DNA from 2 places in the Cobetia sp. 10Alg 146 genome. Region 1 is predicted to be linked to the other one. Evidence: riboswitches for the same ligand, from Rfam matches in the RefSeq annotation. Region 1 holds a riboswitch; the other holds the start of a gene.
What was found. Region 1 has a riboswitch for thiamine pyrophosphate ahead of thiC (phosphomethylpyrimidine synthase ThiC). Riboswitches for the same ligand answer to the same signal wherever they lie in the genome.
Positions count from the first base shown of each region.

Region 2: it holds a riboswitch for thiamine pyrophosphate, as region 1 does, so the genes downstream of both, QD172_RS03005 (ABC transporter ATP-binding protein) here and thiC (phosphomethylpyrimidine synthase ThiC) in region 1, are expected to answer to the same signal.

Region 1 is NZ_JARWKT010000003.1:346,270-349,477, reverse strand. Features, by position in the region: gene thiC (phosphomethylpyrimidine synthase ThiC) at 21-2,030, opposite strand; TPP riboswitch at 2,157-2,297, opposite strand; gene tenA (thiaminase II) at 2,488-3,147, opposite strand.
Region 2 is NZ_JARWKT010000002.1:4,696-7,903, forward strand. Features, by position in the region: gene QD172_RS03000 (hypothetical protein) at 1-933, opposite strand, end outside; TPP riboswitch at 1,059-1,172, shown strand; gene QD172_RS03005 (ABC transporter ATP-binding protein) at 1,234-1,986, shown strand; gene QD172_RS03010 (ABC transporter permease) at 1,983-2,750, shown strand; gene QD172_RS03015 (ABC transporter substrate-binding protein) at 2,816-3,208, shown strand, end outside.

The DNA.
Region 1 (3,208 bases):
TCGTGCGCCAATCCCTCTACCTATACCTCCTGATAGAGCTGGCTGCCTTCGCGCTTGAACTTGTCAGCCTGCTCCTGCATGCCGGCCATCACGCTGTCGGCGTCACCGGTCAGGCCGTGTTCGTTGGCGTAGTCGCGGACTTCCTGGGTGATCTTCATCGAGCAGAACTTCGGCCCGCACATGGAGCAGAAGTGGGCGACCTTGGCCGAATCCTTGGGCAGCGTCTCGTCGTGGAAACTGCGCGCGGTGTCCGGGTCAAGGCCCAGATTGAACTGGTCTTCCCAGCGGAACTCGAAGCGTGCCTTGGAGAGTGCATTGTCACGACGTTGCGCGCCCGGATGCCCCTTGGCCAGATCCGCGGCATGCGCGGCGATCTTGTAGGTGATGATGCCAGTCTTGACGTCGTCCTTGTTGGGCAGGCCCAGGTGCTCCTTGGGGGTCACGTAGCAGAGCATGGCGCAGCCGAACCAGCCGATCATCGCGGCACCGATACCGGAGGTGATGTGGTCGTAGCCCGGGGCGATGTCGGTGGTCAGCGGGCCGAGGGTGTAGAAGGGCGCCTCGTCGCACTCGCTGAGCTGCTTGTCCATGTTCTCCTTGATCAGGTGCATCGGCACGTGACCCGGACCTTCGATCATGACCTGGACATCGTGCTGCCAGGCGATCTTCGTCAGCTCGCCGAGCGTCTCGAGTTCGCCGAACTGGGCGGCGTCATTGGCATCGGCCACCGAGCCCGGGCGCAGGCCATCGCCCAGTGACAGGCTGATGTCGTAGGCCTTGCAGATCTCGCAGATGTCCTCGAAATGGCGATAGAGGAAGCTTTCCTCGTGATGCGCCAGACACCACTTGGCCATGATCGAGCCGCCGCGCGAGACGATGCCGGTCACGCGGCTGGCGGTCAGCGGCACATAGCGCAGCAGGACGCCGGCGTGGATGGTGAAGTAGTCGACGCCTTGCTCGGCCTGCTCGATCAGCGTGTCGCGGAAGATCTCCCAGTCGAGATTCTCGGCCACGCCATCGACCTTCTCCAGCGCCTGATAGATCGGCACCGTGCCGATGGGCACGGGAGAGTTGCGCAGAATCCATTCACGTGTCTCGTGGATGTTGGCGCCGGTCGAGAGATCCATCACGGTGTCGGAGCCCCAGCGGATCGCCCAGGTCATCTTGTCGACCTCTTCCTCGATGGAGGAGGTGACCGCCGAGTTGCCCAGGTTGCCGTTGACCTTCACCAGGAAGTTGCGGCCGATGATCATCGGCTCGCTTTCCGGGTGATTGATGTTGGCGGGAATGATGGCGCGGCCACGCGCGACTTCCTCACGCACGAATTCGGCGGTGATCTCGTCAGGCAGGTTGGCGCCGAAGCTGTGACCCGGGTGCTGGTGGCCCAGAATGCTCTCGACGGAGTCGCTGCCCTGATATTCCTCACGCAGCGCGATACGACGCTGATTCTCACGAATCGCGATGTACTCCATCTCCGGCGTGATGATGCCCTGGCGCGCATAGTGCAGCTGGGTGACATTCTTGCCCGGCAGGGCACGACGCGGGCGGTGGTCCAGCTCGAAACGCAGGGACGACAGGCGCAGGTCGGCCTGGCGCACGCGACCATATTCGCTGCTCAGCTGATTGAGCTGTTCGGTATCGCCGCGTTCCTCGATCCACTTCTCGCGCAGTGGCGCCAGCCCGCGACGAATGTCGATCTCGACCGCCGGGTCGGTGTAGGGACCGGAGGTATCGTAGACGACGATCGGCGGATTCTCTTCCAGACCGCTGGAGGTCTGGGTCGGCGAGCAGCCGATCTCGCGCATGGGCACGCGGATGTCCGGGCGAGAGCCTTCGATGTAGATCTTGCGCGAGCCGCTCAGCGGCGCGATGGCGGCGGCGTCGACGCGGGCTTCGCTGGCGAGATGGCGACTGCCATCCTTGCGACCGGCACGTGCGCGCGCCTTCGGCGCAGCCTCAGGTTGGGGGGCGAGCGACGGTTCGGCGGCGTTGGTGGCTTGCGGATCTTGAGTCGTGGGGGTAGTGCTCATGCAGGTCTCCTCAAAGGGCGACGTCACGGCAGACGTCATCATGGGAAGACCGTGCGCAGGGAGAGGATGGCCATCGCCGACTCCTTGCCAACAGGTGGCCCGGGAGCGAGGCGGCCGCGGGCAGCGGCTGACCATCAGCTTGATTCCTACGCCGGTCCTAACCGGTTCAGGTTCCACGGGACCCCTTGCTGGCAGCCTCGCCCATTTGGCGGCGAGGTGATGCATGCAGGATCTCAGCCGGTTCCACCGGCACCCCGTCAAGCGTGCTCAGAATTCAATGCGGGCATGACCTGTGCTGAGCGTTGTGCTGGCCCAGGTCATCGTGCTCGCATTCAGGCTCTGATGGCCTGTGGTGTGTCTGGATGATTGGCGAGAGGACCACGTCCCCAGGCCGATGAAAATCGGTGTGTTTTCCGTTCGCGCAGGCGCGGCCTGTCAGGCGACGGCCTGCCACGGATCAGTCGCGATCAAGGCCCATCTGCCAGAAGTCGATCTCGAGACGTGTCGCATCGCGGAAGACATCCACCAGTTCGCCCAGCCGGCGCTCCGAGACCTCCGAGAGCCGAGCGTCCAGCCATTCACGTTCGGCGTCCACCGCTTCCTTGAAGTCATCGCTGGAGTACATCGCGATCCAGTCCGCGTACGGATTGTCCTCTATCTCGGTGGTGTCCTGGTCCAGCAGCCACTCGGCGATCTCGCCGTAGCCGATCAGGCAGGGCGCGAGCGCCACGTGCAGATCGAGCAGGTCGCCGCGCTGGCCGCAATCCAGTACGTAACGGGTATAGGCCAGGGTGGCGCGGGATTCCGGCAGCTCACTCAGGTCATCCTCGCTGATGCCCCACTCGCTGCAGTAGCCGATATGCAGGTCGAGCTCGGTATTGAGAATGGTGTCGAGACTGGCCGTGGCCTGACGCAGCTCCGCGAGGGTGCGGCTCTTGTAGGCGGCAAGCGCCCAGGCGCGCGCGAAGTGGATCAGGAACAGGTAGTCCTGCTGCAGGTAATGGCGGAAGGACTCCTCTGGCAGACGACCTTCCCCGAGCTGGCGAACGAAGTCATGCTCGAGATAGTCGCGCCATTCCTCGGCGCAGGCACTGGTCAGGTCTGAAAAGCTGGGCATCGACGCATCCCTCGGTGAGCGTGCTGCCAATCCGTGATGGAGTGGCAAAGGTCTGGCTCGA
Region 2 (3,208 bases), on a different contig from region 1:
CCAAGCCGGGGCTGCCGCCAGCTCGGCGTAGCGGGTCGGACCGAAGGCTTCCATCGCCCACAACAGGGCTCGGCACAGCTCACGCTGACCGCCGATATCGACCATGCGCCCATGACGCGAATAACCGGCGAGGAAGGCCTCACGCTGACTCGGCGTCTCCAGCAACAACTCGATCAGTGCCCAGTCGAACTCGATCGGGGCCCACACCAGTGCCTCCCAGTCGCTCCATACCCAGCCGGTGGCGGCGCACAGATATTGGTCCGCGCGCAGGTCCGGCAGACTCCAGACGGCGCGAGCGGGATGCGAGAAGGTGCGTGATGGCAGGTCCCCCAGCTCGTGGGACAGGGGATGGCGCGCGAGAAAACGCGTCACGCGGGCATTCCAATGCAGCAACGGCATGGGCTGGGCAAGGGGCTGACCAAAGCCGGACACGGTGTCCTGATGCAGCCGCCCGACCTGATCTCCCAGCAACTCACAGAAGGTGTCACTGAGATCACTGGGCTGACCGCTGGACCACGGCAGATGCCAGACGGGCGCGCCATCGAGACGCCCCAGATAGGTCAGCGGCAGCGGAGGGATGGGCAAACGCGCCGGCAACGCGCCCGCCAGCCGTGTCAGGGCCTCAGGTTGCGCCCAGCGATCGGCGCCGAAGACACCGCGCATCGCTCGCCAGAAGGGGTCGTGATCCGGGCCGGTCCGCGCCAGCTTGATCAGGCCGGGGGTGCCGCCACGCTGTCGCCACAACCAGTTGGCACTATCCGGCCAGGCAAGTGCCAGCGGCTCCAGCGCATGCCCCAGATAGGTGGAAAGACGGCGAGTCAGCGCATCCTCCGGCCAGCCATTGGGCACGGATGTCGCGTCTGGCATCACGGGTCGCCGCGGTGGCACGGGATAACCGCTGGAGCAGGTCGAGAGATCCGGGGTATCAGGCATGTTGATCTCCTTGAGGCTGCGATACCTCGATAGCATACCCAACACCGGGCCATGCAGCATAGCCACACGACAGCCACCCCGACGATGGCAGGGATGCAACCGGCGGGCAGGTGACGGTACACTGTCGGCCTGGATGGGGGTGCCCGAAAGTGGGCTGAGAGCCGATGCGTCACGTCGCATGGCAACCCCTGGAACCTGATCCGGTTGATACCGGCGGAGGGAATTCCGGTCACCTGCCCAAGCGTCAGGCGCCCTGCGTGCTTCCTCCCCTCGGCATGCCGCCTGACCACGGATGACACTGTGTCGCTGGGACTCTCCCTCAACAACGCTCGCATCGATTACGCCAGCCATACGCTGTTTCGTGATCTGTCGGCGCGTCTGGATGCCGGAAGCTGGACGGCCCTGCTGGGCCGCTCGGGCTGTGGCAAGAGCTCACTGCTGCGCCTGCTGGCCGGCCTCGAGATGCCCGACCATCATACGCTGGAACTCACCACCGATGATGGCAAGCCACTGGCGGGTCGCGTCGCCTGGATGGCGCAGCAGGACCTGCTGCTGCCCTGGCGCCGGGTGCTGGACAACCTGTGTCTGGGAGATGACCTCCATCGTCGCCCTCGCGATACCGAGCGGGCCCGCGAACTGCTGGCAGCGGTGGGTCTGGAGGGGCGCGAGCAGGCCTGGCCAGACGCCCTCTCCGGCGGGCAACGCCAACGCGTCGCATTGGCGCGAACGCTCTACCAGCAGGCTCCGGTGGTGATGATGGATGAGCCCTTCTCCGCAGTGGACGCCATCACGCGACTCGAACTGCATGATCTCGCCAGCCGGCTGCTGGACGGACGCACCGTGCTGATGGTCACGCATGACCCGCTCGAGGCGCTGCGCCTGGCCGACCAACTGCTGGTACTGCGCCCGGGCCGCGACAGCCAGCAGGGGGCAGTGCTCGACTGCCTGCCCGGGCTCTCGCCGCCTCGCCCGGTGCCGCTGGACCTGCCCGCCCTGCAGCAGGCCCAGTCCGAATTGATCACACGCCTGCGCGACGGCGAGGAGACGCCATGAAACGCCTGCATGCCCTGCGTCATCTCGCCATCAGCGCCGCCGTCCTGCTGGGACTCTGGCAACTGGTGATCATCACCACGGCCGTACCGCCCTACATCCTGCCAGCGCCACTGGCAGTCGCGGAGGTGCTGGTCCGTCAGGCCCCGATGCTGGCACACCACGCCGGCATCACCTTCGCCGAGATTCTTGGCGGGCTGGTACTGGGGGTCCTTCTCGGACTGAGCACCGCGCTGGCACTGGCGTTCATCCCTCGTCTGCGGCGCACCCTGCTGCCATTGCTGCTGATCAGCCAGGTGATCCCGCTGTTCGCGATCGCTCCACTGCTGGTGCTGTGGCTGGGCTATGACATGCTCTCCAAGGTCGTGATGGCCACGCTGATCATCTATTTCCCCGTGGCCTCCACCGGCTACGACGGCCTGCGCCAGACCCCTCAGGGCTGGCTGGATCTCGCCCACACCCTGGGTGCCAGCCCGTGGCGACTGCTGCTGCATGTCCAACTGCCCGCCGCGCTGCCGGCATTGGCCTCCGGCGTGCGCATGGCAGCGACAGCCGCCCCCATCGGGGCCGTCATCGGTGAGTGGGCCGGCGCAAGCCAGGGCCTCGGCTATCTGATGCTCAATGCCAATGCCCGCATGGAAATCGACCTGATGTTCGCCGCCCTGCTGGTGCTGGTCGCCTTTTCGCTGCTGCTGTATTTCACGCTGGATGCCCTGCTGCGTCGCCTGATGCCCTGGCATCGGGATCGCCTGACCCGTTTGAACTGAGCGCTTCCGGCTGTCAGGCGATGTCTTGACGGCCTCACATTCTCGACACCACAAGGAATACCGCCATGCCATTCTCGCCATCGGCGATCCGCCGTTCCAGCAAGCTGTCCTGCCTCTTCGCGACGCTGCTGACAACCCTCAGCTTGAGCACCTTCGCCCTGTCAGCCGAGACTGGCGCCAGCGCCGAGCCCCAGGCCCCGACCGCCAGCGATAGTGCAGCGGCAGCGGTCACCAAGACCGGGCAGGACGGTGCCACCCTCGAGCCAGACGCTTCTGCCAAACAGGCTGCCGAGACCGAGCAACAGACCCGCCCCGCCGCTGGCGATGCGCAGGACCCGCAAGCGGCCGCCACCGATGCCAAGCCCCTCACGCACCTCAAGGTCATGCTCGACTGGTACACCAATCCCGGCCACGGGCCGCTGGTGCTGGCTCAGGAACTGGGCCTGTTCAAGCAACAT